DNA from 2 places in the Pelotomaculum isophthalicicum JI genome. Region 1 is predicted to be linked to the other one. Evidence: riboswitches for the same ligand, from Rfam matches in the RefSeq annotation. Region 1 holds a riboswitch; the other holds the start of a gene.

Region 1 (15,687 bases):
GCCGCTGACCCATCCGGCCCGGTGTCAGTACCAGTGTTTCGTGGCCGGCCGCTAGTGCCATGCTGACCTGTGGCACGAGAGCAGACCTGAAAGCCTCAACAGACATAGGCTCGACAATACCGGTAGTGCCAAGGATGGAAAGGCCTCCCACAATCCCCAGCCTGGGATTTAAAGTCCGGCGGGCCAATTCCTCGCCGCCCGGAATGCTGATGGTCAGTTCCACTCCTTGCCCCGGTTCCAACAACTGCGCGGCCTCATTTAAAATCATGGCGCGGGGCACCGGGTTAATGGCCGGCTCTCCCACAGGGACCGGCAAACCCGGCTTGGTGACAGTGCCCACACCGCGTCCGGCCAGGATTCGCACCGGCCCAGGGCACAGCCGGGCTGTAACGTGCACTTCTATCCCATTGGTGATATCAGGGTCGTCACCGGCGTCTTTAATCACCAGCGCCTCAGCCCAATCCCGCTCCCGCGCAACCTGAACGGGCAAGCACAGTTCCCGCCCACCCGGCGTATTTATTTTTACACGGTCAGGCAGTGACTCTTGCCGCAGGGCCATAATAGCCGCCTTCGCCGCCGCCGCCGCGCAGGAGCCTGTAGTATAGCCCTGGCGCAGACGCTTAACAGGCAATACTCTTACCCCCATCTATTGTACGTTTACCATGCCGCCATAATCCATTAGATTGCCAAGCAGTTCTTCCTTAGTCCTGGGGAGAGGAATCTCCCCGGGCAGACAACCATTCCTTTTCAGGGCCTGCCCCATTTCAACCAGCCATGGCTTGTTTAATTCCGCTTCCTTTAACAAAGCCTCGTTCTGAAAAATACTTTCAGGCACTCCCGACGCAATGACCGCCCCTTCTTTCATGACATAGATATAATCAGCCCAGGTATAGGCCAAATCAACATCATGGGTGGAAAAAACAACGGTCACTCCCTGGTCGTTTATCTTTTGAAAGAAATCAATTATCCGCTGATTTTGGCGGGAATCCAGCCAGGCCGTGGGTTCGTCGCAGATTAACACCCGCGGCCGCATGGCCAGGACGGCTGCGAGGGCAACCCGTTTTTTCATACCATAGCTCAAGAAATGGGTAGGCTTATCTTTCAATCCCTCAATCTCCAGAACAGCCATGACCTGCTCAGCCTGGCTGCGCGCTTCTTCTTTTGACAGGCCAAGGTTTAAGGGGCCGAAAGAAATTTCCTGCAGGACATTGCCCGCGAAAAGCTGGGTGTCAGGGTCCTGAAAGACCAGGCCCACGTTTTTGCGCAAATTCAGAAGGGATGCATGCTGATAGCCGATATCCCGGCCGTCAAAACGGATCTTTCCCCCGTCAGGCATTAAAATGCCGTTGAAATGCTGAAAAAGGGTGGTTTTACCGGCGCCGTTCGGACCGATTATGGCGGTCTTTTTCGATTGATAAATTTGCAGCGATACTCCTTTTAAGGCTCTGGCGCCATCGGGGAAAGCAAATTCAACATCCACAGCTTCTAATATAACTTCAGGCAGCGACACCAACCCCCGTCCGCCAAACCAAGACAAGTAAAGCCAGTTCAAATAATGCCACCAGGGCAATGTTCTTCCCGGATATAGAATAAGGCATTTCCAGCACTTTGAGTTCCTCCTGATAGCACCGAGCCAGTAAAGCCGCGAAAAGCTGCCGGGCGTGGTGGTAAGACTTGACGAAAAGGTTTGCCGCCAGCCAGGCCAGTGAATAATAAGACGTTTTTAAAGAAGCGTACCCCCAACGGGAAGCCTGAGAGATATAAATCCCGGAAGCTGTCTCCATCAGGACAAAAATAAAGCGGTAAACAATCAGCATCAATTCCAGAAAAAGAGCGGGTACTTTGGCTTTCTTCATAATCCACATAATCTCTAGCACCGGTGTGGTCAACGCGAGAAAATAAAGACATGAAACCGTCCCGAGGGATTTCAAAAACAAGTTGCCTGCCAAACCAAGGCTGGCTGCCGTAACACCGACATTTACATCCCATGCCGTAAAACCCCATTCAAGGGGCAATGAATATCGGGAAATCTGAAAAGCGACGGTAAAGACACCAATCAGCAGAAACACCAGCGGAACCAGCATCAGCTTTAAATAGAATCTTAGCGGTATCCCCGCCCGCAAGACTATACCTACGCCCATAATAAGAATAACCACCATGGAGATGAGCGGGCGTGAAACCGCCAGGCAGATAACCAAGGTGAGGACTGCAAAAGAAAGCTTCTCCGCCGGGTGAACGGTACGCAGCCGGTTTGCATAGGCAAACTGGTCAATTCTTAGCATCTTTCCTGCCTTTCATATATCCGAAATAATAACCGATAAAGCAAGCGCCGACGGCTCCCTGCACGGTAAAAAGAAAACTTTCCACTTCACTGCTGGGCGGCTCCCAAATTGAAGAAAGCCATGGCTGATAATCCGGGTTTGTCTCGGCTATTACCTGCTCAGCCTGACCGTCAGCCCCGCTAAACTCCCGCCCGTGTATAAACAGCAAGGGAAGCACCGCCAAAACAAGCACAAAGACAATCAAAACAATGTTTTTAACTCTATAAGCCATTATAATTTCACCTCACTGGAGGAAATGTTGCCCGGAAAGACGGCCAATTCCTGAAGCTCTCGCTTGTTATGCACGAGCAGGAGGTTGAAAACAACCACTGTCAACAGCCCTTCGCTGACAGCAAGTGGAACCTGGGTGAGGGCAAAAATCCCCACGAACTTTTCAAATGCTCCCGCGACTCCCCCTGCTTCTGCCGGAAAAGCCAGCGCCAGTTGCAGAGAGGTGACAACATAGGTGAGCAGATCTCCCAACGCGGCGGCCAGAAATACGCAAAATCCCAGCGGCGCCCCCGACCTCCGGCAAAGCTTAAACACTCCGTACGCCACATAAGGTCCGACAACAGCCATGGAAAAAGTATTGGCCCCTAAAGTGCTGAGACCCCCGTGGGCCAACAGGACAGATTGAAATATCAGCACAATGCAGCCGAGAACGCTCATCGCCGCCGGTCCGAAAAGCACGGCCCCCAGCCCCACTCCCGTAGGATGAGAGCAACTCCCTGTAACTGAAGGAATTTTTAAAGCTGACAGGACAAAAGCGAAAGCCCCGGCGAGGCCTAACAGCATCTTTGTTTCAGGGTGGTCTTTAATTGATTTTCTTATAGAAAGAAAGCCGGCAATAATAAAAGGCAGGGTCAATAATGACCAAAAAAGGCACCAACCAACCGGGAGAAAACCTTCCATTATATGCATGGCATACGCTTCACCAGGGTATTGCCACAAAATGGCGTTCAGGAGCAAAACAAGAAAAATGTTCTTTTTCAGGTCCATGAACTAACCTCCTTCATCAATGTCAACAAACAGATAAACAGATATAAAAACCCCGGCCACGCAAAATAGCCAGGGTTCAATGAACAATAAACACTATTACCTCACCTCTCCATCTCGCGTGGCGCAGTGGTGCGGCTAAAACAGGAAGTTCTCCTGGCTCAGCTTCATCGCCGCCTGCTTCCTTCCCAGGCTCTTAAGCCCAGTGGATTACATAGCAGACAACTTGACCTTACAGTGGCGCGACCGCGTTGGATTTTCACCAACTTCTCTTAACCTGTTTTATATTATTGAATTATTTTACTAGTATTCTTCAAAATCAGGAAAAATCCTGCTGATTATTTAACTATTTAATTTTCAGCAGCCCTATTTCCGCGAGGCTGTCTTAACTACTTGCTTTAATATATTTTCCTGATAACGGTGGAAGTACCGGAGAAGCAAGGGGACGTTCTTTTTGCTTCCTTTTTCAAGCCTTAAAGACTATGCTTTGATTCAATCCAGTCACCCGTGCAATTTGCCGTTGCGTTGCTCCTTCAACAACCTTGATTCGCCTTAATATCTCATTACGTTTCCGCTTCTCAATGGTTCGCAATATCATTACAGATTCCCCATTCAGCATAGATTCAATCTCTGCTTTTACTTCACTATCTGTTTTCCTTTGTTTGATTTTATCATCAAGACATGTTTCCTGGGCTTCTATTTTCATATGCTCTCGAAACCTACGTATCGCCTCAGCCCTCTCTTCGGCAAATATCCCCAAAATGAAGCCGACATCGGTTAGACAAATCGGATTTTCATGCCTGCCATAATATGCCTGGATGCTGCTCCAGCAATAGTCTTCCGGTTTTCTTACCATCCCTGCTTTCACCGGGTTGTTATGAATATATCTGATAACTGTCAATAAGTATCCATCATCTTCAACGCATTCGCTTGCATAGCGCCCCTGGAATACGTGGCCGGTTCTTTGGTATTTCAGGTTATACCACCAAGCATAACTGGTGCCGATCCGTTTCATAATTTGAGGAATCTCTTCACTTTTCTCATGAATGAGCAGATGGACATGATTACTCATCAGGCAATATCCATACACCTCAAACTTGTCAGTTTTAACACGTTCAATAGTTATCAAAAAACGTTGATAATCATCTTCGTCGCAGAAGATGTCTTGCCGGTTGATTCCTCTCATTACGATGTGGTAAACTCGACTCTCACATCGTTCCCTTGCTTGTCTCGCCATTTCTATTCGCTCTTTCTAATTTTCTTTTATTATACCAAATAATTGCAAAGGAAGCAAAAAGAACGTCCCTTTGCTTCCCCTGCTGTTGTTTCTATTTGATTTCCAGTGTCCCTATTTCCGCGAGGTCGTTTAAACTGTTGGCTTTGATATATTTTCCTGACAATGTATACAGTACATCATTGATATAGATAATTCTATCGACGTTTTTGTCGCTGTCATACCAGTAGTTGCCCGCCTTCTTGTAGTCCTCGTCCGAAAGGTGAGAAATCCGTCCTTTCAGAGTGAAACCACTGGCAAGGTCTATGTTATAGACATAAGCGCCCTGATAAACAAACTGGCCATACGCGGGGAAGCCGGAATCCTGCACTTCACTGCCCTTTACCTCCATTAAGCTGACAGGGAAGGCCAGTAAATTCTTATCTTTGGAGAACAGCAAGGCTTTATGGTTGCGCAGCAATTCGGAATCAGTGCCCCGGTCGCCGATCTTCTCTTTGTACATTTCCACCGGGTTGCTTACGTCCGTCACATCAAAGATGGCCATTTTCATACCCGTGTAATAAGCCATGCTATTCGTTCCGCCGTTATTACCGCCCTTTTGCCCAAGCTCAATTGTGTCTTTCCCGAAGCCGATGATATGATTTTCGTCATAGGGGTGCAGGTAATCGCTATAGCCCGGTATTTTCAAAGCGCCAAGTATTTGAGGCCGGCCCGGCTCTTTTAAGTCGATCACGAAGAAGGGGTCAACCGTCTTGAATGTTACCATGTACCCGCGGTCTCCCACGAAACGCACAGAATAAATTCTTTCACCCGGCGCGATATCCTCCAACTTCCCGGATACATTCAGCCCGCTATCCAGGACGTATACATTATTCTTCGAAGTATATTCGCCGGTGCGCCATATGTCTCCACTGGTAGTGGCGATACGGAAGTAATCGTTATACTCATCCATGGAAAACTGGTTCAGAATGGTTCCCGGCACTTCGCCGCCGGCCGTGTAAGACAATTTTCCGTCATTCAAGGCAAACTTATAAACCTTGGTTTTATTGCTGTCAACATACCCGGGTTCAGGCAGCAGCCCGGTCTTACTATCTTCCAATATTCTATACTGGTAACTCGTTACCGCGACATACAGGTTTTTCATGGAAGCATAGATATTTTCACCGGAACCAAGGTAAGTGTTAACGTCTGCTTTTTCATCCGGCCTGTCTAAATTTATACCCGCGACAATCAGGTAATTTGGTTCCATGAAGCCGGGAAAGCATTTAATGCATGAATAATCTATGTCTACATAGGCATCGCCCGCAGCCGTATCACGGTAGAAAGGTTTGGGATCCTCTATCTCCTTTTGGGAATAATAATAAATACTCCTGTTAGCCAGCAGGTAAAACGCTTCGCCTATTTTCCGTGAAGAAACGTATCTTCCGTCCAGTTCCAACTCGCGCACCTGTTTAACAGCCGACTTATCGCCGATGTCATAAATAATTGCTTTCACCGTGTCACGCTGGTAGGGCGGCGGGTATATAAGCGAACTGATTTTCTTACTCGTTTCATTCATCGGCATGATCCCTGGAGGATTCTCCCGGTACCTGTAGGTTTGACCGATTACAATCAAGTACTTGTCATCCACGTACATTTCATTCGGAGCAAAGTTTTTATCAGTAAAATCCAGGGTGCTGATTATTTTCATATCACCGGCGGGGTAAGCAAGCGCTATTATGACACGCTGCCCCTTAACCAAATAAATATAACTGCCGTCAGTTTTAACTATATCCGCCTCGTCAACACCTTCTACCTGGACATTCGTCTTGGAATAGTCGGCATCATTCGCGGCGACTGACTGGTTGTTCGTAACCGCTGACTTTGCTGATTCTTGCTTCATCGCTCCCGTTCCCGCAGGAGCACCCACCATCACTCTTCTGTCATTGCTAGCCTGGGTCTGCAAATTTGCCAGAAGGCTTTTCAAGTTGTCATATGTACCCACTACCGGGAGGTCTGCGGCTTCTGGCGGTGGTCCGGGCAAGTTGCCGGGAGGTCCGATCAAAACAGCCTGAGTTGCTTCATCCCACTCTACTTCATATTTCAAAGCTTCAGCCAGCCAGCGGGCCGGTATAAACACCCGGTCGGACACGACCAGAGGAGCGACATCCATCGAGCGCTCCTGTTCACCCACATACAGCAAATTACTGCCCACGGTCAACCGGATCGCCGCGGCATCCGTGTCAAAAGTGACTGTCTGCGACATACCGTCCCAGGTGATATTATCATTTGAAATACCCAAAGCACGGCCGAGGTACCGCACCGGAACGTATACGCGGCCATCCCGGACAAATGGCGACACATCCGTGGCAATCGTTTGGCCGTCGTTGATATAAGTTTTTTGGTTAACTAAAAAAGTTGCCTGATGCTGATCCATGGCGCTGCCTTTTGGCTGAAGCCAGGGGATAAAGATTACTGCCAAGGCCAAAGCCACAATTAAAAAAACAAATTTTTTCATATTCAAACCTCTTTCATATTAACTTTACCTTTTAGACGTTAGATATGAAATAAAGGTTCATCAATCTTTTCCGTTTTTCCCTTCTGCCAGTTCTTTTGTCATCTTTAACATTTCAAGCCGTATCCAGCCACTAAAAGGCCTTATAACCAACCAGTAAATACGGAACAAAAATTTTGCCCGGCAACCAAGGCATAAGACCCTTGTTTCCGTTGATAATGTTACCGTATCGCCGGTGTTTTGTTGTAAATAAAAATTCCAGGCAGCTTTACAGTAACCTGTTTGGTTAAAATGAATAAAATCATTCGCTCCCGATAATTGGACTATACCGCTGGTCGGCTGCCAAAACTTGCCTATAAATCCCATCACCATTTCCTGATTGCTAACATCTTCAAGAGAAATAAAACCTGACTTCCTGGTCATTTCTTCGATCGTAAGTTTTATCGGTGACTGGTATACCGATTTTTCACGTGGATTTAAAAGGCTATAAATACCGCGTATCTTAATAAGGTTCTTGATAATTTTTGATTTGCCCATATCTAAATTCTGAATAGCCTCAAATATCTTTTCCGGTGACGACTTAACAACAATTTTATGTTTTTCGGCAAAATCATATTCCGGCAGATAATTGTTTAGTTTCCTGCTATTTGCCATCCCGCTTGCTTCAAGCATCATTTTCAGACCACCCCCAAGCCCCAACTTATTCTAATTTAATACCGCGCGACTTGACTGGATGTTTTTCGATGCATGCTTCCGCTTCCCTAAGCGCTTGCTTTAAAAAACCCCGTAAAGCCAGGCGCATCTGTTTTTTCGCTTCGAGCAGCGGTTCACGCGCTTCTTCCGGCATTTTTTCAACGACTTTCCTTTCCAACAGCCGGTGAAGCTTTTGCAGGTCTTTCATCAGGCAATCTGAACATTCACTATTTTTCAATTTTCACACCAAGTTGATACAGCTTTCAAAAGTGGTTGGCCAACCAAGCTTCTTCTTATTTATTAAATACGCTCTAAAAAATTTTTTTAGGGGGGGTTAATTTTTTCCGTTATTTATTTGTGCAGTAATTTCTTGAGATTTAGTAAAATTAATCTATAATGGAAATGATTATATTCATTATAATTTAATCTCTTTTTAATCGTGCTCCGGAGGATTATCAAAATTGAAAGAGAATTGTTAATTAACTTTTCAAGGGGGAAATCCTGATGGGACATATTGTAAATGCCAAAGAAGAGGTTTACCTGGCGCTGGCCGAACGTTTGAATAAGAATCCGGTGGGAGCGCCCGTAAACGAGATATTGATGGAAATTCTCCACCGCCTATACACCGAGGGCGAAGCCATGGTGGGCAGTAAATTCCCCATGGTTCCCATAAGGCTGGATAAGATAGCCCGCATCACCGGAATGGAAGAAGAAACGCTAAAAAAAACACTGGTCAGTATGTCAGAAAAGGGGCTTGTGCAGGAACTGCCCATGAAGAGAGGCACCTACTATATGCTAACCCCGATGGTGGTAGGATTTTTTGAGTTTACCTTCATGCGGGTGAGAGACGAGATAAATATGAAGGAACTGGCGGAACTGTTCGAAAACTATTTTCGAAGGCCTGAAGTGGGGAAAGAGTTCACCGGCGCCGCCACCAAGTTGATGAGGACTCTGGTATACGAAAATCTGATACCGGCTATAGTGGAAACAGAGGTTTTAAGCTACGAAAAGGCTTCTGAAATCATCCGCCAGTCCGGCGGCGGAGCGCTGTCCTTGTGTACATGCCGCCACAAGGCAAGCCATCTCGACAGGACTTGTAACGCCGGCGCGCCTATGGAGACGTGCACCACCATGGGTGACACTGCAAACTGGCTTGTGCGCCGGGGTATGGCTGAGCCGGCCACTGTGGACGAACTGCTGCGGGTGCTTGACCAAACAGAAAAGCTGGGGTTAGTCCATCTATGTGATAATGTGCTAAACCAGCCGTCTTACCTCTGCCACTGCTGCGGCTGCTGCTGCGAGGCTCTGCGTCCCGTCAGGAAGTATGGAAAATCGTTCGCGCACCCCAGTAATTTTATCCCGGCTCTGGACCGGGATAGCTGCCCCGCGTGCGGCACCTGCGCCGATAAATGCCAGATTAAAGCCATTACCATGCGCGATGACGGCAACGAGGGTGAAGTGCCGGTAGTTAATAAAGAAATCTGTCTTGGCTGCGGCGCTTGCGCCTCCGCCTGTCCAAGCGGCGCGCTGACCATGTCCCGCAGGCCGGTTTTACACGTCCCCCCCAGGAATAAAACGGAGCTATTTACCCGCATCGCCAGGGAAAAGGGCAAAATCTAAATATAATCTTCTTCCGACATACTTGATACTTCTATTATCTGCCTCATAACACTCAATATGTCCTGTTTTAATTGGTTATCCCCAATCTCCTCACAAATTTTTAGTGATTGGGACCATAATTTAATAGCTTCTTCTCCATCTCTGTTTGTCATTAAAATTACTGCAATTGCGTGCAGCGTAGCCGCTTTGCCTTTAACGTCCCCAATTGATTCCCTGATAGCCAGGGTTTCTTTTAACAGTGCCACAGCACGCTCAAATTCTCCCCGCTGATCCAGCAGCCCGGCCAAATTATTCAATGTGGTTAACTTGCCTATAGTGTCCCCGATTGACTCCTCGATCGTCAGGGATTCTTCTAATAGTGCGATAGCGCGCTCAAATTCACCCCGCTGAGCCAGCAGCCCGGCCAGATTATTCAACGTGTCAGCCTTGCCTTCAGCGTCCCCGATTGACTCCTCAATCGTAATGGACTCTTCCAATAGTGCGATGGCGCGCTCCTTTTCTCCGCGCTGCGACAGTAGCCCGGCTAGATTATTCAACGTGTCAGCCTTGCTTTTTTCGTCTCCGATTGACTCCTCGATTGTAAGGGACTCTTCCAATAATGCGATAGCGCGCTCGGATTCGCCGCGTTTCTCATGCAACCAGGCTATATTATTCAGCGTCACCGCCTTGCCTTTTACATCCCCGATTGACTCCTCGATCGCAAGTGACTCCTCCAATAGCGCGATAGCGCGCTCGTCTTCGCCGCGTTTTTCAAGCAACCAGGCTATATTACCCAACGTGGCCGCCTTGCCTTTCGCGTCTCCTATTGACTCTCTAATTGCCAGGGATTCTTCCAATAGTGCGACAGCGCGCTCGAATTCTCCGCGCTGCGCCAGCAAACCGGCCTCATTATTCAATATGTCAGCCTTGCCTTTTGCGTCCCCGACTGACTCATTAGCTACCGTTGGTTCTTCGTTAAATGCCATAGCTGTAAATACTCCTTTCAGTACAACCACGCTTACAGGTGGCCGTGTTTATCTCAATACTTCGATATTTTACGTTATAGTCCTTCACAAGTTGGCGGTATATATTTCTTATCGCAGAGAATACATGGGTTGTTCACTTACATTGTTGAAGTGAATGGTGATATCCACTATCTCCGGCGTGCTGCCTATGCGAATCGGCGGCCCCCAGGTGCCAAAGCCGCACGAAACAATAATCTGGAAGTCACCCTTACGCAGGTACCCCCAGTCCTCTTCGAATATTCTTTGGGTGATTAGATTAAATGGAAACAGCTGCCCGTGGTGAGTATGTCCCGAGAGCTGCAAATCCACACCCTGCTCCTGACCTTCCTCTAAATGAGACGGCTGGTGGTCCAACAAAATTACCGGCAGGGAGTGATCCACTCCCTCCATCAACGCGGATAACTCCTGGCGGCGCTTGCCATTGTAGCGTCCCCCGCTGCTTTCATCCCGCCCCACGATATAAAAGCTCCCGTCCACCTTCTTATAATCATCGCGCAGCACCGTTATCCCGGCTTCCTGCAAGTGGTGAAAAGCTTCTTCAGCGTGTCCACCGATATATTCGTGATTGCCGAACACAGCAAAAGTACCGTACTTTGGTTTTAACATACGTAATACGTCAGGCATTTTTTGCTCGATAAAAGGGCCGATATTTTCGTCGATGATATCTCCAGGAAGCAAAACCAGATCAGGATTTTTACTATTGATCATGTTTACCAGTGTCATGAGCCTGCCGTTATTAACGATCTTTCCCAGATGGATATCAGATACCATAATCACATGCAACTGGCTCAAACTCCCTGCCGGCTTCGCAATATCAATATCATAATAACGAAACTGCGGGTTCCTAGAATTCCATGCTCCGTAAATAACAATGCCTACTACCAGTAAAACAACAGCCAGCCCGGCGGCTACCGGACGCTGTTTCAGGCCCTCCGGCAAAAAGCCGAGCCAGCGGTCAGCCAAACGGATCAGGTCGACTGCAATCAAAGTAAAAAACAAGTAATTTATAGCGGCCAGCCAGTACGAACCGGCGATGGTAAAGCCGTCGCAGACTGCGGCGGGCAAATACCTTTCGCCTAACCTGCCGGCGAGATATGAAAAGGCCAGTAAGAAGAATAAAAACCAGTATATTTTCCCGTAACCGTCAGGAATCAGCCTGCCGAAAGCCTGCCATCCGCGCAGCCCGATATAATAATTAACCGTCCCGTAGATCGCAATGAAAACACCAATAAAAATTGCAAACTGTAATTTCATGCAATACTCCCCAAAAATATAGCTCGATTAATATTATTCCCGCATTAGAGGTCCCGGCAAGCTTGCCAGCCTGTATCCGGTTCCCCAAAGCGTTTCAATAAACTCCGGGTTTGACGGGTCTTTTTCAATCTTTTTTCTTATTTTTTGAATATGCACGGCCACAGTAGCCGTATCCCCATAGTTGTCGTCCCCCCAGATGGCGGTCAGGAGATGCTCTTTGGAAAACACCATGTTCGGATGAGAAGCGAGAAACAGCAGAAGCTCGTATTCCTTCGCGGTCATTTGCACTTCCCTGCCGTTGACGGATACCTGGTGAGACGCCGTATTGATTTCCAGCCCCCCGTGAGTGATCACTTCAGTGGACATTGCGTTGCCCTTGAGCCGCTCATATCTTTTGATATGGGACTTGATCCTGGCCACTAGTTCCCCGGGGCTGAACGGTTTGGTCAAATAATCGTCGGCTCCGTACTCCAGTCCCCTGATTTTATTGATATCCTCACCCTTGGCCGAAACAACCACCAACGGGACATCCAGCCTTTCCCGAACTTCTTTAATTATCTCATATCCGTCCTTGCCGGGCAGCATCAGATCAACAATGATAACATCATAGTTACCCGTAAGCGCCCTTTTCAGCCCCTGGGCTCCATCCTGGACGATGTCGGCCTTGAACCCGTTCAACTGGAGATAGTCCCTTTCCAACTCGGCAATATTAAGATCATCCTCAATGATCAAAATGTGTTTCATCGCAGCCCCCTTCCCAGCTCAACCGGCGAGCGGAAGCGTGATTGTAAAGCATGTGCCCTTGCCTTCCTCGCTCGCAGCTGTGATTTTCCCCCCGTGGGCTTCCACCAGTTCCCTGGCGATGGCCAGCCCAAGGCCGGTGCTCGATAGATCCTTTGTGCGCTCATTATCAATCCGGTAAAACCTTTCGAAAATATGCGGGAGTTTATCCGCGGGGATTCCCGGCCCGTTGTCGCTAAGCTCAATACAGGCGGAATCACCCTGTTTCGACAATACGGCTTTAATAACCAGACCTTCTTCCGGCCCGTATTTTAAAGCATTACTGATGATATTCCTGATAGCCTGGTGCATTCTCTTGCCGTCCAGGCGAACCGGCAAAACCTGCTCCGTCCTGTCTGTGTATTCAAGCCGCACCTGTCTTTCCTCAAGCTCAAACCTGAATTCCTCCATCAGGTCAGCCATAAAAGCCCCAATCGGCACACTGGCAAACTGAAAGCTCAACTTCTGCATATCCAGCTTGGAAAAAAGGAAAAGGTCATCTATCAGTCTGTTTACATAAATAATATTCCGGTGGATTATCTGCAAGTATTTATCTTTGTTTTCCGGTGGCACGTCCCCGTCCAGGATAGCCTCGACATAACCCTGCAAGGAGGTGATGGGCGTCTTCAGGTCATGGGATATGTTGACAATCAGCGCCTTTCTGTTTTCCTCGTATTCAGACTTGATTCTCTCGCTTTCCCCCAACTTACGCGCCATTTCATTGAAAGAAGTAACCAGCAGGCCGATTTCATTTCTCATATGACATTCTACCCTGACGTCATAATTGCCCCGCGCAATCTCCTCCACCCCGTTTTTCAAATCCTCAATCGGCTTAAAAACTCTCTTTTGCAGGCGCAGGAGAAACAATACCTGCATTACTTCTCTAACGATCAGCAGCGCCGCGATAAAGAGCACGATCCCCTTGATATCCGCCATCTTAAACAATAAATACAAGATCAGCAAGTTGAACAGCAAAGCAAACGGTTGAAAATATTTCACGGATTTGTGCATCCGGTGGAATTCCCGGTGATACATCCGGTGGCGCTCAAATTTTTCAAAGAAGTCACAGCACTCTTCAGGCCTTCTCAAATCAATCACCCACCGCCCTCGTTTCATAGCCTTACTTCATTATATACCAGAACAGCAAAAAACCCTGAAATTTTAAATCCCCAACTTCCCCTCTCATATTTTCTTAGCCGGAACCGGCCCCATAAAAAGAAAAAGCCCCGGCTGGGCACTTGGCCGGTAGCGGGGTGAAGCAAAATATTTAACCTGGGTTACTAATATTCCCATTAAAACGAACATAAAATGTAGTGCCTCCCAACCCGGTCTTAATATCAATTCTAGCGTTATGCCTGGATGCAATACTATAACATACCGACAAACCTAAACCCGTTCCACTGTCTTTAGTAGTGAAAAAGGGAGTGCCAATTTTTTCTAGTACCTCAGGCTCTATTCCTTTGCCCTGATCCTGAACGGCTATGATCACCTCGTCTCCATCTGTAAAAGTTTTAATTGTCAGGTTCCCACCAGAAGACATTGCTTCCAGCCCGTTGCGAACAAGGTTTAAGATCATTTGACGTATTTCTTTTTCATTAAGGAATAAATCGGGAATCTCTCCAAGCTCCTTCACTATATTTTTATCAGTAATCAGCGCGTCCGCAGTAATCAAGGGGAAAAGGTTATTAATAATTGAATTCAAGTTTTGTTCTTTTAATTCAACTGCCCTGTTTCTCGCTAACGATAAATATTCAGTTATAATAGAATTTGCCCGGTCCAGTTCGGATATCATAAGGTCAAAGTGTTCTCTATCCTGAACATATTTGTCTTTTATCCTAAGAAGTTGTAGAAAACCTTTTATGGTAGTCATTGGGTTTCTTATTTCATGGCCGATTCCCGCGGCCATTTCCCCCACCAGATTCATCCGGTCAAGACGCGCTATTTCCAGATCCATTGTTTTCCGATGGGTTACATCTTCGGCCATTTTAATAAAATGGGTGATGATCCCTTTTGTATTCTTAAATGGCGATATAGACATGCTTTCCCAATAATATTCGCCATCTTTTTTCGTGTTGAATAATTCTTCGCTCCATTCATTGCCTGAATTTACTGTATCAAGTATTTCCTTATATTTCTCTGTAGAACTGCCATATTGCTGTTCAAACATATTCTTGCCAATCACTTCTTTTGGAAGGTAACCTGTTACCCCGGTAAACTTCCTGTTAACATATTCGATATTTCCCATGGTATCGGTAATCACAGCGATACTGGGACTTTGTTCAAGCGCGCTGGACAATTTCCGATACTGCTCTTCAGCACGTTCCCGCATGGCTATCTCTTCTTTAAGTTTCTGCAAATTTGTTTTCAGCTGTTTCCGGTGCTGAGCTTCAATATCCCTCAACCCTCCGATTAACCAACCGACTATATAAATTATCATTATAAGAATCAGGTTAGATTCCAACGCGTTGGGTATCAGAGAACTTTTTCTTGAGATTATATTATAAAAAACTAGGAATACAGTGCTCACTGTGGCAGCAATTAAACCCGCGGTTCTACCAATGCTTGAGGCGGTAATTATAATCGGCAGTATTAGAATCGCGTAAATATAAGGAACCTTATCTCCAATTACATATACGGTAAATATTGCCACCAGGAATGAAGCCATTATGTAAGTCAAATCTATCAATGTTAAAGATTCTGGGTTCTTTGATAGCAGGATTTTTTTAGAGTTATACAACAAAACAGCCACAAATCCTATTAAACATACCACAGCAAAAAACTTAAAATTAATTAAAGGATAATAATTTTTATAAGGAATGACATCATTGCTAAGAATCAAAGCGCATACTGCAACGATAATACATAGTATATGGGCAGTGGTAACATATTCATACAATTCCGTCTTTCTGCTTATGTTGTAGTTCATCATATCACCCCACATGTTAAGGGGTGGAAATTCCACCCCTAGTTTACTTCCTCAGTGACGCCGGTACTTCCGGTTGGTAGGAGCACCATATGCAAGCTGAAGCCGATGCGACGTTCGCTAGGAGCAGCAATAACGCGGTTGTTAAAAGAAAAACTTTGCAAACTAATCTTTTCATTTTAATCACCTCCCTTTATTGGATTTCCTAAATGCAACTCATATTTTCCACGCATCATTTTTAGATGTCATAAACCGCGGAATTATTAAAGCGGCAAAGGCGCTATCATATAGCCCAATATTTACAAGGAAAACTCAAGTACCGTTCGTTAAAGGAAAAAGCACTGATAAATGCTTTATTAAACAAGTAA
Region 2 (15,687 bases), on a different contig from region 1:
CAGCAACTCCTCCATAAAAAATTTAAGCTCAACGTATATTAAAGAAAAGCCCTTTGGATAAAATTCCAGCAACGGAATTTATCCGTAGGGTCTTTTAATCCCCGAGTTGTTAATTAAACTACCCTCTACATAATATAAATATATTTAATAAATAAAACAACCCCCCACCTGGCACTTGGATAAAATGCCAGGGACGAGAGGTTGAAGACCTTGCGCGTTACCACCCTGCTTGCCGCCGCTAAAAGCGGAAGCCCCTTCATGTGCCTATCAAGACACGGCGTTGTAACGGGCGCCTGACCCGGCTCAGCTTACTGGCAACCTTTCAGCCGGCAGCTCCGGGGTGATGTAAAGCTATCGTATTCAAGGCGCCGGTTTTCAGCTACCCCGGCTCTCTGCGGCCCAACACACAAGCTCCTTGTCCCCTTCACAGCCTTTTCCAGATATAACTTGTTAACCAGTATACAAAAAACCTGATAATGTGTCAAGAAATATTTTACGGGTCTTGAGCCTGCCAAGTCAGCTACGGCTTAACAGAATACTTGCTTCGACCCAAAACATAACCACCGGCAAATACCGATGGTTATAAAACACAGCCTTCAATTTAGGTTTTAAGCTTAAATGCCGCATCCGCAGCCACACATACCTACACCGAAGATGGGCAAGATGAAGATCAGGAAAATGATAAACGCCTAGTTACCCCAACCAGTTCCGCAACCTGTGCCACAACCTTCAGCAGCAGTACTGAATCCCATTTATATCACTCCTTTTGTTTCTATATAATATACAGGAGATGATCATAGTGTTAACATATGGGTATACACCCAAATTAATCTAGTCTATTTTATGCATTTAATTATAACAAGTCAATTATATATTATATTTAAAACTTGTTCGTTAAAGAACGCTTGTTCCGAAGCCATCTACAGAACCTCTTCAATGGTAATATCAATGACATTTCATCAGCTCACTTTTTGACCGGCGAGCGCATTCTTCATTTCCTTTACCGCGAGTTCTTCATTAACCTTGCTGACATAGCTAACAGGCATATCTCTTTTTTTCGCTTCATTAATGACCCGGTAATACAGCTTGTGTCCTATGTGCCTCGCAAAAATGAACACGTGGCCCACACCGTCCAGCAATCTGGTATCGAAATTTTCCGACGTTATAAATATAAAGTGGGGATACCGCTCTTTCATCTTGCGCTGCCAACGCTCGAACCCGCCGGCCACCGCCACTTTTACTTTTATAACGTCCATGACGGACTCTTCTTGGAGATCGGGCACTTCCGGCGCATCTACATTATTCAGGGAAAACATCAGACTGCGCAACGCTATAAGCTCTTTCTCTTTTTGTTTTTCCACCAGCATCTGGTTTTCCAGTTCTTTAATTTTCTTTCCCATTTCAGCCATCTTTTTGGAGTACATGTTGTCCAGATTTTCCCTTAGTTCAACAACCTGCCTTCTAAATTGTTCAGCCTGCGCTTTGTAGTGTTCTCTTTCTCCGATTGCGGCTTCAACAGTTTTTTCATAAAACTCCGCGTCTATATATGTCCCGTCTTTGCTGCTATGCAAGTAATGTTCTTTAGCAGTCTTATACGCTTTCAGGAGCCCTCTGAACAAAAGTCCCGAAACCAGGTATTTTGCGGCCTCAGATGTACTCTCGTGATGAAAACCGGATAAATACGCTCCGAGAATCTCTTCTATGTCAGCGGCAGATATGGCGATGTCATCGAAAATACGGCTAATGTTCATTCCTTCAGCGTCACATAATCTCTCATAGAAAAAAACGTGCTCGGCCAGTTCCTCATCCGCGAGCCGGAATACTGAATCCAGGGTATTTATCTCGCCATACTTTTTATGGATTTGCCGCATCAATTCACGGACATTTTTCAGCAAGGCCATTTCCATATTTTTATGGCAGAACACTCCAGGGTTGTTTCGCTCCCTCACCATCAGCCTCCCGTGCAGCACACGGCAGACGGACTCAAACAGGGAGTCCGCTTCTACTTCCTTTCCCCATAGGTTTGCCATACACAGCAAAACAGCTGTCTCAGCGTTCACGCTGCCGGAGTTTCCCAAGCATTCAGTTCTATCGGCAAAAAATGACTCAAAAGAAATCACGTCATTATTATCAATATACTCAAAAACGTGAGGCCAGCCCTTTTTCATTATGCCGAAGAACTGATCCCACACTTCGCTGTCGCTGTGCTTTCTCAGGTACATCAGTATGCCGAGAGTTTTTTTAGCGTATTCTTCCTGCTGAGTGGTCCCTTCTCTGACCACAGGATGCCGGTAATACTTCGAAGCGCTAGCCAGCCTGAAATATGCCGCTCTTTTATCCTGATAAAGCACATCGATATCATGATAAATCTCCTTTTTCAGTCCAAAAGCCTCGATAAAAAAAGGCACGAGGTCAACAACTGCCTTGCCGATGACGTCCACCCTCCCTGGTTTTCAGTAGATCTGTTAAAGCTTAAGCAATTAAAATTACAGGCAGAGGACAGGTTAGAAGTTTCTAATTTTCCCGCCCTCTGCGGTTAAAAAACCGGACACCTCTACATGTGTACGCTCTGTCCGGCAGTCATACTGCTTTCGTGTGAAACTAAATTTTCTTTCGGCATAATCGGGAAATTCTCAACTACAAAGCAGTAAATGAGAACTAGAGCGCTCCACATGCCAATAGTAACTAATATTTCCCAGTCGGTGGGAAAATAATGTCCGCCCGCGCTTTGGGCCATGCCGGTAAAGACAACATTCATCCGGTTGAAGACTACACCGGCGACCACTAAAACGGAAGCCGTGAAAACGCCCCAGAGCTTGTTGCGGATGCTTGGCACGGCATACATGACGATCGGCAGGAGAACAAATACAATCATTTCTACTAAGAACATATTGCTTTCAAAGGAACCGTTGAACGCTTGCGAAAAAACGCCCCGGTAATTCAAGTCAATCACTTTAACAATAAAGTAGACAATCATCATCCACATGGTGACACTAGTCAGACTTGAAAACACCGGCAGTTCCGGCTCACGGCGGTAAGCCCTGGCCGCCAGCGTTCCCTCAATAGTAACCATAGCCGGTCCAAGAAAGAAAGCGGACCACACAAAGAAGAAAGGTATAATCATCGACCACCATAGCGGGTTTAACCTGTTTGCAGCGATGACATAGAGAGAACCCAGCGACGACTGGTGTAGGGTAGGCAGTACAATTCCTATTATCAGCCAGAAAGGCATGGTTGCGTGAAGTATCTTTTTCAGAGATGGGAAACGCACCCTCTCAAAGAAAATATCCCCGAACTCCAGGATTTGCACAGTTGTGTAGAGAGAGATACACCAGAATACCTCGAACAGCACCGAGTGGTATCCCCAGAAAAAGAAGGGCCGCCAAAAATTGTACCATCGCCCGATGTCCAGAAAGAGACTGACCAGCGCGATGATATAACCGATTAATGAAGTAAGCAGCGCGGCCCTGGCGATGGGCAGGTACTTTTCCTTATGCAGCACATGAACGATCAGCGCCGTGCTGAAGCCGCCCCCCGCGAGGGCGATGCCGCAGAGCAGGTCGAAGCCGATCCACAGGCCCCACGGCCACTGGTCGTTCAGGTTGGTAACTGAGCCGAGGCCGAAGATAAAACGGTATAAAGAAATAGCGACCGCGGCTATCACAAACAAGATTAATAACAATCTGAATCCGGTAATTCTAAAAGTCCAGTGCTTCTTTTGCACGAAAACCTCACCTCCGGTCTTAACGTTTTTTTATTTCCCGTCGTCATCAACAGGAGCGTACATTTCTTCTTCCTCATGCACTCCGGCGCGCCTCTTGGTATACAAATACATGCCGGTCAGCAGGGCGCCCCATCCGACGAATATGAAAGGGGTCCACCTGAGCACCTGCCAGGTGTATTCGGGAATAGGCTTCTCGGGAACATTGGTCCGAAAGCCGAGTTGTTCGAAGGGAACATCAGAAATGTAAAGCCACGACGTGCCGCCCGCTTCCTTTACCCCATATATTTGGCCGGTATAGAGATCGGGGTTGGAAGTCAGGCGGTTTTTCGCTTCTCCGACCATTTTATCCCTCTCACCGAAAGTAATCGCACCCGTGGGACATACGCTGGCGCAGGCAGGCATCTGGCCGTCGGCCAACCGGCCCAGGCACATCTGGCACTTGAGCACTCTGGGAAAAGGTTTGTCCCACTCGAACCTCAATATGCCGAATGGACAGGCGATCATGCAGTAACGGCAACCTACGCACAGTTTTTCATTGTAAACCACCGGCCCTTCGGGCGTTTTCTGCAAGGCCTTGGCAAAACAGGCAGAAGCGCAGGCCGGCTCCAGGCAGTGAAAACACTGTTGTTTTACAAAACGTCTGATTTGTTTTTCGCTCTTTTCGGTACGGTGACTCTGGATCACAGTCCATTTATTCGGCGCCAGTTCAGTGTTGCCGTCCTGAGCCGTCCTGTACCCTTCATTTTGGCCGGGTTCCAGGCCATTGTACAACCGGCAGGCGACAACACAACTTTCACAGCCGATACACTTGGTGATATCGACTAGCGCTCCCATATTTCTGGTCAATATATACCACCCTTTCGTTAACCACTTATTTAAAAAGAACAGTCAGATACATTCCCATCTATACTACTTTGGCAAACAGGCGTTCCAACTTGTCGGCGCGGGAATGGTACTCTGTGTGCAGCAACTCTTCCGCCAGTTCACTCATGGGATGTTCCAGGAGATTATGGTAGAGCGCCGCCACCTCTGCGTTTTCGTGGCTATTGCGCTTGGGCAGTGACGCGTCGGCTTTGTAGAGCGCGGCAAGGCGTTGTTCGCGTACGGCGTCGGTGGGCGGGACGGCTGTGCGGGGCTGCCCGCCGCCGGCGACGCACCCTCCCGGACAGGTCATGAATTCAACAAAGTGCCAGGGCGCCCTGCCTTCGCGGACGGCATCCAGAATTTTTCGGCCGTTGGCCATGCCGTGGCTCACAGCAACACGGAGCGTGCCCACTCCCGGTATTTCCGCCGCCGCTTCCTTAACCCCGGCAAGGCCGCGCACGGGCGTCAGGTTCAAAAATAAAGCGGGGGGTTCTTGACCGGTAATAAGGAAGTAGGCGGTCCGCGCGGCGGCCTCCATGACTCCTCCGGTGGCGCCGAAAATTACCGCTCCGCCGGTTTCTTCACCCATAAGCTGGTCATAACTCTCCTCGGGCAGGGCAGTAAAGTCGATCTGTTTTTCTTTAATCATCCGGGCAAGCTCCCGGGTGGTAAGCACGACATCCACATCACGCAAATTATCGCGCTTCCAGTATGCCGCGCTGGCGTTCATTTCCGGCCTCTGCGCCTCATACTTTTTGGCCGTGCAAGGCATCACGGAAACAGACAGAATATTTCCCGGGTCGATCCCCTTTTCCTTGGCGTAGTATGTCTTGGCCAACGCGCCGAACATCTGCTGGGGCGACTTGCATGAAGAGATATTGGGAATGAGTTCGGGATAAAAATATTCGCAGAATTTGATCCAACCCGGTGAACACGAAGTGAACTGAGGCAGGGGTTTCTTTACCTCTCCTTTGATCCTTTTGATCAGTTCCGTGGCTTCTTCCATAATAGTCAGGTCGGCGGTGAAGTTAGTATCCAGGACGGCGTCGAAGCCGAGCCTTCTCAAGGCCGCCACCTGCTGCCCCTGCACCCACGTGCCGGGCTTCAGGCCGAATTCTTCGCCCAAGGCAACCCTGGTGGCAGGCGCAGTTTGCACCAATACAAATTTGTTTTTGTCAGCCAGGGCTTCAAAAACTTTTTGTGTATCGTCGCGCTCGCTGATCGCCCCGGAAGGGCAGGCCATGGAGCACTGGCCGCAGTTGATGCAGATCGTTTCGTCTACCACCGGCAGGTTGTAATAGCCGTAGACACTTTCAATATTTTCACAAACCTCCAGGCACTGGCCGCAAAGTATGCATTTCCGGTCGTCCCGCACAATGGACGGGTTGTCCGCGTCAATGGGAACACGGCCACGCACCTGGGCCGGCAAGTTGCCCGCAACGTTATACTGATACGGCAGCCAGCCCTTGCCGCCGGCATGTTCCGGGTTCTTATCGGCACAGCCGGCCAGGGCGCCGGTCAAGCCGGCCAGCAGTCCGGCGCCGGTTGCCATCTTCAGAAAAGTACGGCGAGTAATTTCTTTTTTCTCAACATCACTGGCGCAATCTTTCATACTCTCCTCTCCTTCATTAAGCGATGTTTTTATGACTAATTTGGCTTATTATCTCCGCCTGCTCACCCCCCATAGATGTAATAGAGATAACACGGTACTCCTTTTTAATAACACTTAAATACAAAAAACCACGGATATTCCTACTTCTGAATGAATGGAAACCTCCGTGGTATTCCTTTATAATTATTTATCTTGTAAAACTTAGAAACCTTTTTAATAGACCCAGCTACAGCCAGTGATTAATACACCTTATCCGAAAGGTTATGTCGGCAGAAACATCTTCTGCATTTGTTAATCATGTAATAATGTCACCTTGTTAAAACCTGTTTCACCCTCCTTTAATAAAAAATAAACCACGAAGCACACCATTACATATGGTGATATACCTTCGTGGTACTTTCCTTACCTAAAATTCCAAAAAGAGAACGACTTCTGCCATTCGTTGTTAAGATTATTCTACGTTATCAATAAAATTCCTCCCGCAAAAAAGTTTTTTTTAATCAAAATTAATAACACTACAGGTAATGAACCCAACCCCAAATTATTGTTATCAGCATCAGACAGTGTAAGATTCAGCACTGTGCCTTTTAAGGGTTATCACTTGAATATTCGGTTCTCAGTTGCTTGGCTGCTGTTATTAAGTTGCGCAATGAAGGCAGGGCCTCTACCCAGTCCCTGGTTTTCAACCCGCAATCCGGATTGATCCACAGGGAATGCGGCGGAATTACTTGCAGCGCAGCTTTTAATAAATCCTTTATCTCTTCAACAGTTGGTATACGGGGGCTATGAATGTCATAAACTCCGGGTCCTATTTCTCTTGGATACTCAAACTCTTTGAATGCTTCAAGAAGTTCCATTTTGCTGCGACTAGACTCTATGCTTATTACATCAGCGTCCATTTCGGCGATCCAATTTACGATAGTGTTGAATTCACTGTAACACATGTGGGTGTGAATCTGCGTGCGGTCCGATACGCCGGAAACGGTCAAGCGGAAACAATCAACTGCCCAACGCAGGTAAGTATCGTGGTCGTTTTTTCGCAGAGGAAGCCCTTCCCGAAAAGCGGCCTCATCAATCTGAATAATAGATATTCCGGCTTTCTCCAGATCCAGAACCTCATCGCGAATGGCCAGAGCAATTTGTTGGCAGACCTCGGACCGGGGGAGGTCGTCACGCACGAAACTCCAACATAGAATAGTTACGGGACCAGTCAACATACCTTTTACCGGCTTGTCTGTCAAAGACTGGGCGTACGTGATCCACTTCACAGTCATTGGTTCAGGACGGGAGACATCCCCGATAATGACAGGGGGTTTCACACACCGGTTGCCATAGCTCTGAACCCAACCGTTGCGAGTAAAGCAAAATCCATCAAGCTGTTGCCCGAAGTATTCAACCATGTCGTTCCGCTCAGGTTCACCATGAACCAGAACATCCAAGCCTAATTTCTCCTGCCGTTTGACCGCAGCGCGGATTTCACTTTTTAAGAAATCCTCGTATTGCTTAGAATCAATCTGGCCACGCTTGAATTTCAACCTAGTTGATCGAATCTCCCTGGTTTGTGGGAAGGATCCTATGGTCGTTGTTGGAAACAGAGGCAACTTGAGCCACTTTTCCCGTTCTCGCCCGCGATCGGCATATGGACTACGCCGGTAGAGCATGTCAGAGGCAAGAGAAGCAACCCGCTGGCGAACTTCTTTACGGTAAACTTTGGGATTATTTCGGTGAGACTGCAACGCCTCGTAGTTTTCCAACAATTCCCTATCCCGGTTGTCTCCAGCAAACACATCATATAGGATTTTAATCTCATCACATTTCTGAACCGCGAAAGCTAACCAGTTCTTCACTTCCTGATCAAGTTCAGTTTCATGGGAAAGGTCAACAGGAACATGCAGCAGGGAACAGCTGGAGGCGATCATAAGACGATCTCTTCCGATACGTTTTTCGACGGACTGGAGAAGATCGAGGGATGAACGGAGGTCGGTTTTCCAGATGTTCCGGCCGGCCACAATTCCTAGCGAAAGCCACATTGTATCCGGAATCTGTCCCAATACCATATTCAGTTGGCCTTTTCCCTGCGCCAGATCTATGTGGAGTCCATCACATCCCGATTCAAGCGCTAGATTAAGGTTTTCCCTCAGTTCGCCGAAATATGTGGCGAGTAGTAGTTTGGATGATCCCGCCGCCGCTTTGAGGGTCTGGTAGGTAGGGATAAAGACCGAAGATGCTACCTCTGGGAGATCCGTGCAGAGGATCGGCTCATCGATCTGAACCCAATCACAGAGAGGAGCGAGCTTGCGAATCACTTCGCAGTAGACCGTGGTTATGTCGTCCAGCTTATCCCAGCGCTTAGCTCCATCATACTCCTTGCCAAGACATAGGAAGGTTATTGGGCCAAGGAGAACTGGTTTGGGCCGATATCCAAGTGAGATGGCATGCCTCGTTTCTTCAATGATTTTTTCTGACGCTAGATGGATTGATAGGGAGGGAGTGAACTCCGGAACGATGTAATGATAGTTGGAATCGAACCACTTGGTCATCTCCATGGCAGGGGTGTTTTCAATAACATTCCCGCGTGCCATATGAAAATAAGCTACCAGGTTGCCGTTTCCGTCATTACGTCCGAATCGTTCGGGGATAGCGCCCAGCATTGCAATGGTGTCGAGAACTTGATCGTAAAACGAAAAATCTCCGGTAGCAACCAAAGAAAGCCCGGATTCCTGTTGAACCCGCCAGTGACGTTTTTTCAATTCATCGCCGACGGCCAGAAGTTCCGTTTCGGAAATTGCGCCTTTCCAGTATCTCTCCAGTGCTGTTTTGAGTTCTCGATTGACCCCGATTCGGGGGAACCCTAATACATGTGTTTCCATTGGTGTTGTGCTCCTTTCTTACTCTTCTTTGTAAAAAGGAGCGAGGACAGGTCATTTCACAGCGTTTGCAAATGAAAACACCATCAAGGGTGAGTGTACGTCATTAAACTTCGATTATGGTTGTTTTCACACGCCTGTCTGTTACGCGAGACAGCCCTGCTCCTTGAACAGGGCGTCTTCTGGCTTCCGGCCCCATAGTGCTTTGCCCTTCCCATTTTAAAAAAACAGTGGTCGAAGCGGGATTACAACCGGTTACAGCGGCGCGTCCGCGATGGATTTAAACCATCTTCCGTTTCCTGTTCATAGTTAATAAAATAAACTATTTAATTTTGCAAGTCAACGATTAATTCGCAAATGAACAAATATTACCCGAAAACTCTGTTTTCTGTTCGTTTATTACACCTTCGCGGCAGCCCTACCGATTCCTCTAGCGGCATCAGTAATTAATACTATCTTATTCCGCATAACCTCCCTTATTTAATGGTTTTCATATGACATATCATCAGCTCACTTTTTGACCAGCAAGCGCACTCCTTATCTCCTCGACTGCGAGTTCTTCGTTAACCTTGCTCACCTACTCGTCTCTTCCCTGGAAGATTCCCTACAGGTGGCCGAGACGATGCACACGCGGGCCTTCGGCAGCGGACCGCGTTCCCGTTACTGGCGGGACATTTTCCGTCCGAGAGCCGAATCGCGGAAAGGTGACAATAATGGGCTATGACACCAGGCAGGCCACCCTGCGGTAACTTGCCCGCACCGTCGGCTACCTTTCCCAAAACCCCAGCGACTACCTTTTTCAGGATACCGTTACAGAGTAATTGCACTTCACCCTGACAAACCTTTGTACCAGGCATGTAACATAAAATACCGGAAAATATCCTCGTTATGTTGTGTATTAATAAACCGTCAATCCCCCGTCGACACTCCATACAGCCCCTACAACAAAGGATGCTTCATCTGAAGCTAAAAAACAAATAACTTTTGCCACTTCTTCCGGTTTCCCAATGCGTCCTATTGGATAAACGCCAACTATTCTTTTAATATACTCGCTCTTGTTTACAACATTAGCCAGCTGTTTCTCAAACATGGGAGTAAATATATCACCTGGGCAGACACAATTTACTCTGATATTATGTGAAATAAGTTCTAAAGCTATAGCTTTTGTAAATGTGGTTACGGCTCCTTTAGACGCGCAATATGTTGAGCAAAAGAAATTTCCGTTAATTCCAGCATCAGAGGAAACATTTACAATAGCTCCTCCCCCGGATTTAATTAATTCAAAAGCTGCGTATTTGCACATAAAATATGTTCCCTTAACATTAACGTCCATAATGCGGTCATACTCTTCTCCAGTGACATCAACTAATGGTTTTTCAATATATTGGCCGGCGGAGTTGACAAGAATATCAAGTCTCCCAAATTCTGCAACTGCATATTCTATCGCTTTTTTACACTCGCATGGCTTTGAGACATCTATGGCCTTAAATTTAACAGTATTCTTATATTGTCTCAGCTTTTCTAAAGCATTTAACCCCTTATTCTCATTACTACCAATAATTAATACTCTTGCTCCACCCTGCAGAAGCATTTCTGCCGTTGCAAATCCAATACCTGAACTTCCACCTGTTACCAGCGCCACTTTTTCACTAGAAGAATAAGCCATTTTATCACCTCCGCTTTGGCTAATGAAAGGATAGGTCATCACAAGGCAAACACATGCCAATGGGTACTTTATAGCCGATTTTTTCTGTAACAAATTTAACCTCCGTAGAAGGAGTTTGCCGAAATCCGTAGAATATTTAAGGTTAATAACAGGCGACTGGAGTCGCTTTCTTTAGAAGATGTTTTTTTAGCTAAGTATACCACGAAGGTATTTCGCCATTAGAAATGGCGGTATTTCGTGGTTTTCATTTTTCATGAGACAGGGGGTGACATGACTAAGTTTTTATGATTCTATCATCTCATGTTATTTAGGTAATTAGACAAATCAAGAGCTATTATACTATGTTATAGTGATAACGAGGAGGTTATAATAAATGCATATACCGGACGGCTATTTAAGCCCGCAGACATGCGCGGTGATGGGCGCGGCCATGCTGCCCGTATGGGCGACAGCGGTTAAGAAAGTCAAAAAAACAATTAAGACAAGATACGTGCCGTTAATGGCCATCGGCGCCGCTTTTTCGTTCACGATCATGATGTATAACATCCCCATACCGGACGGTACTACCGCCCATGCCGTGGGTGCCGGAATACTATCGATCATCCTTGGTCCATGGGCGGCTGCCATAAGTATTTCGGTAGCCTTGGCCATCCAGGCATTACTCTTTGGCGACGGCGGCATCTTGGCGTTTGGCGCGAATTGCTTTAACATGGCGTTTGTGTTTCCATTTACGTCTTACTACATTTACCGTCTCATCGCCGGCAGATCGGATATCACTGCGGCAAGACGCTGGGTGGGAGGTTTAATTGCCGGATATGTGGGCATTAATCTGGCGGCGCTGTGCGCAGCCGTGGAATTTGGCTTGCAACCCACACTCTTTCACGCCGCCAGCGGAGCGCCGTTGTACTGCCCCTATCCATTAAACATAGCAGTTCCCGCCATGGCGTTCGGACACCTGCTCATAGCCGGACCGGTTGAGGCTGTAGCAACTGCGCTAGTGCTCCGTTATATTCAAGCGGCAAACCCGGATTTATTGACCGTTGGCAGTACTCTAGCGCGGGAGGAAGCGCACGGTTATAGTAAACTGTGGTGGGGAGTAGGTGCAATGATTTTGCTTTCTCCATTAGGACTGTTGGCCCAGGGCACCGCCTGGGGAGAGTGGGGAGCCGATGAAATAAAGGACATGCTGGGCTTTATACCGGCCGGTCTGGAACATTTATCTGACTCCTGGCACGCCCTGATGCCGGATTATTCCATACCCGGGCTGGACGGTTCATTATGGCAGTCGGCAACCGGATATATTTTGACAGCGATAGCCGGAGTTGCTATTATAGGAGCAATCACTTATCTTTTTGGCAAGTATCAAAGAAGAGCTGATCAAGGAAAAGAAATGAGCAATTAATTAATGGAAAAAACAACAATACCGGGATGGCTCCTGGAAAAACAGGAGCCTTTTAACGGCGATTCCGGCGGCTGCGCCTGCCTTCGCGGCAAGCCAGGCCGCCGTGGCTTTGTGGAAAAAACAATTGAATCAATAGCCCAAGTTCTGCGGGACGAATTTTTTGCCGGACAGATAGCCGGGAACCATGGATTGCTTCAGAGTATTGATCCCCGGGTAAAGGCGCTGACCACATTATTGCTGATAATAGCAGCCAGTTTGATTCGTCATCCGTTAACACTAATCGTAATGAACTTGTGGGTTCTATTGCTGGCCAAGGTGTCCCGCGTTCCGGTAAAAATATTTTTCAAACGGGTTTGGCTGGTAGTGCCTCTTTTTACCGGTATTATCGTATTGCCTTCTATTTTTAACATTGTCTCTCCCGGTGATCCACTGCTGACATTATTTAAATCCAACCACCAAATTCACATTGGTTCCTGGACCTTGCCCAACACCCTGACCATTACCCGTCAGGGCGTACATGGCGCTCTGGCGCTCATTCTACGCGTAGGCGCCTCTGTCTCTCTGGCCTTGATACTCACGCTGACCACCCGGTGGAATATTCTTTTAAAAGCTCTCAATATGATTTTTGTGCCACAAATCTTCATATCTGTGCTGGAGATGACTTACCGCTACATATACTTGCTGCTCCAAACCGCCGGCGAGATTTTTGTGGCCAGGCAAAGCCGCACTGTCGGTCGCGCTTCCACGAAGGAGCAAAGGCGTTTTATCGGCGGCGCAATGGGCACTCTATGGGGTAAAGCTTACAATGTCAGCGAAGAAGTGCACGCGGCAATGGTTTCACGCGGGTATACCGGCAAGCCAAAGACGCTTGTCGCCTTTAAGACAAGAGCAATGGACTGGTTGTGGGCAGCCTTTATAGTTTTGGTAAGCCTGTTCTTCCTCGGAGGTGACCGGATCGTTGCCAGATGAGATATTTTTTCATTTAGATAACGTCAGCTACAATTATCCGGGCGGTGAGGAAGCGCTGTCCGGCGTCAGCATGTCTGTGAAACAAGCGGACAAGGTAGTGCTATTAGGCGCCAACGGGTGCGGCAAGTCAACTCTTCTGAAAGTGCTAGACGGTCTTCTGTTCCCCCAACAGGGTGTAATACATTCTTTTGGAGAAGCGTTGAATGAGGAAAACTTAAGTAGGGAAGAGTTTTCCTTTGCCTTTAGACGGCGGGTCGGGTTTGTTTTTCAAAACTCCGAAGCGCAATTGTTTAATCCCAGTGTCTGGGAAGAAATTGCTTTCGGCCCGGTACAGATGGGATTAGATAACTCAGAGGTAGTTAAGAGAGTGGACCATGTAGTCACCATGCTGGGCTTGGAGCATATAAAGGACCGGCCGCCCTTCAAATTAAGCGGCGGGGAAAAGAAAAAGGTAGCCATTGCCTCGGTGCTGTCCATCAATCCTGAAGTTATTCTTTTGGATGAGCCCACCGGTGGGCTTGATCCTAGAACCCAAACATGGCTTATTAATCTGATAAAGCAGCTGAACAGGGCGGGGAAAACGTTGATTACCGCCACGCATAACCTGGATATTGTCGAAGAAATCGCTGACAGAGTGATGGTTTTTAGTGAAGATCACCGATTAGTAGCCTCCGGCACACCGGACGAAATATTAAGCAACCGGGAATTATTGCTCAAAGTGAACCTGGTGGACGAAAAATTTCACCAGCATGTGCATGGAGGCGGCCATCGTCATTATCATGCTCATAGCTAGGGAATGGCGGCGGTAATAACCTGTTGTTCCACACTTTTCTATTTCTTGATAAAGGATTAATACGGGGCCATTGGGCAGAATTTCACCGGTCCAGTTACCGATTTCGTCATAAGACATTATTACGGAGTAAACGGAATCCGACAACGATACGACAGGTTCAAGCTGTTATTAATGTAATTTACCTCCAGACCCCCAGGGTAAATTTATTCCTAAAAATGAGTCAGGGAACCGTCTCCTGACTCATTCCCCTGACTCACCGTAAAAAATTAAACTCTGGAATATTTAATTTCCAGAGTTTATTGTAATATTAATCATCATATGTGCAAGACAAATTCGAAAGTTTTGTGAGTAATAGGTTTATTTTTGTAAGTAAATAGGCTTGCTGCATTTCGTTTAGATATTTGTTAATTTTTTCAATAATAACATCGCTAAGTTCTTTTGAAATTTCAAATTCATTTAATAGTTTTTCCTCAATCATAGACAAACTTAATTCACGATTGCAAACAAAAGATATAATACTATTAATAAACCTTAAAACATTACCAGCCTTTTCATGATTCTCGAAGCCTCCTTTTTCCTTATAAACATTAAATGGAATACTCTTGTAATTTTCATATAATATAATATTATTAATCACAAATTCCATAACAACATCTAGTTGCTCTGAGGACATAGTATTAACAGTTTTTGAGTCTATATATGGTCCTGCAATCGGTTTGCAATAATCGTACAGATAGTTAGCAGGTATTTTTTCAAAGCCATATTTCAGTAGTTTTTCAATAATTAAATCCTTGTCGTCCATTTCGTAAATAATTATTTGTGTAATTTCGTTTACTAACTCTTCAAACAAATTTTGCTCATCTTTGTTTAATTCATAAAAAATGTCAATATTATCATCAATATAATTTAATATTTCTTTTTGTTTTGCATGTTCTAGTTCATTGAACCATTCAGCAAGAGTACTTAAATCTTTCTTTTCATCATCTACCAATTTTGAACCCTCCCTTTCTTTCAAATGAAGGTGATTCTAATATAGCTTCCCAAGAACTATTTGCCTCATGGGATAATTCATACTTAGCTAATACATGAGTTATTTGTGGGTTGGTAATTTCAGATTTAATAGATGACTTACTTAACTTTCTTTCGATATTATCAATGCTTTTACTTAATCCTAATATCATTAACTCAAGACGTTTAATTGCATTTGTTTCAATTGTGTCTTTACCTTTATTGGTTAAATCTTGTATATCATATTTATTCTCTTGCTCTTTGACTTTTGATTCTATTTGTGAAAATTCATTATCTGATAATTTATCTCTGTTCTGCTTAGCAATGGTTAAGAAATTCTTGGGCTGTTTTGATAATAGTATTATACTATTGTGTATAGAATCTTGAAGTGCTCCTAATTCATATCTATTAATTGTAGATTCAGCAAACCCTAACGCTCTAGCGAAAGCTCTTTGTGATAACCCATAATATTCACGTATAATTTTTATATCTTCAGGCATTAAAAGGCCTTTATCCTTTTTGTATTGAGTTAATGCTAAGTCAAAATGCTTTTCCTCAATAACTAAGTCACTTAGCTGAGACCCGCAAACTGAACAATGGGGAATTTCAACATTTTTTAGAGTTATTGTTTCACCTTTTATTTCATGTACAACGTCAATTTGTTTCAAAACATATTCAACAATTTCATCACACTGAGAGCAAAATAATTGTTTATTTTCCATATTCATCCTCCATAACTATATTTATTAAATATATCTATAAGTAATCATAATGATTCATAA

What was found. A riboswitch is a leader RNA that binds a small molecule or an ion and turns the genes downstream of it on or off. The one in region 1 is predicted to bind cobalamin.
Positions count from the first base shown of each region.
Region 2: another riboswitch for cobalamin. It lies ahead of metE (5-methyltetrahydropteroyltriglutamate--homocysteine S-methyltransferase); the one in region 1 lies ahead of L7E55_RS10820 (energy-coupling factor ABC transporter permease).

Region 1 is NZ_JAKOAV010000019.1:37,245-52,931, reverse strand. Features, by position in the region: gene cbiD (cobalt-precorrin-5B (C(1))-methyltransferase CbiD) at 1-631, opposite strand, end outside; gene L7E55_RS10835 (energy-coupling factor ABC transporter ATP-binding protein) at 647-1,552, opposite strand; gene cbiQ (cobalt ECF transporter T component CbiQ) at 1,497-2,282, opposite strand; gene L7E55_RS10825 (energy-coupling factor ABC transporter substrate-binding protein) at 2,269-2,553, opposite strand; gene L7E55_RS10820 (energy-coupling factor ABC transporter permease) at 2,553-3,320, opposite strand; cobalamin riboswitch at 3,447-3,613, opposite strand; gene L7E55_RS10815 (transposase) at 3,784-4,554, opposite strand; gene L7E55_RS10810 (beta-propeller domain-containing protein) at 4,646-7,048, opposite strand; gene L7E55_RS10805 (hypothetical protein) at 7,109-7,720, opposite strand; gene L7E55_RS10800 (hypothetical protein) at 7,746-7,976, opposite strand; gene L7E55_RS10795 (4Fe-4S dicluster domain-containing protein) at 8,243-9,358, shown strand; gene L7E55_RS10790 (tetratricopeptide repeat protein) at 9,355-10,323, opposite strand; gene L7E55_RS10785 (metallophosphoesterase) at 10,432-11,616, opposite strand; gene L7E55_RS10780 (response regulator transcription factor) at 11,650-12,360, opposite strand; gene L7E55_RS10775 (HAMP domain-containing sensor histidine kinase) at 12,379-13,494, opposite strand; gene L7E55_RS10770 (ATP-binding protein) at 13,664-14,797, opposite strand; gene L7E55_RS10765 (cyclic lactone autoinducer peptide) at 15,366-15,497, opposite strand.
Region 2 is NZ_JAKOAV010000015.1:58,646-74,332, forward strand. Features, by position in the region: gene L7E55_RS09280 (hypothetical protein) at 960-2,441, opposite strand; gene nrfD (NrfD/PsrC family molybdoenzyme membrane anchor subunit) at 2,555-3,724, opposite strand; gene L7E55_RS09290 (4Fe-4S dicluster domain-containing protein) at 3,755-4,558, opposite strand; gene L7E55_RS09295 ([FeFe] hydrogenase, group A) at 4,629-6,200, opposite strand; gene metE (5-methyltetrahydropteroyltriglutamate--homocysteine S-methyltransferase) at 6,788-9,070, opposite strand; cobalamin riboswitch at 9,225-9,407, opposite strand; gene L7E55_RS09305 (SDR family NAD(P)-dependent oxidoreductase) at 9,966-10,733, opposite strand; gene cbiM (cobalt transporter CbiM) at 11,107-12,135, shown strand; gene cbiQ (cobalt ECF transporter T component CbiQ) at 12,139-13,104, shown strand; gene L7E55_RS09320 (energy-coupling factor ABC transporter ATP-binding protein) at 13,094-13,897, shown strand; gene L7E55_RS09325 (hypothetical protein) at 14,205-14,888, opposite strand; gene L7E55_RS09330 (type II TA system antitoxin MqsA family protein) at 14,878-15,627, opposite strand.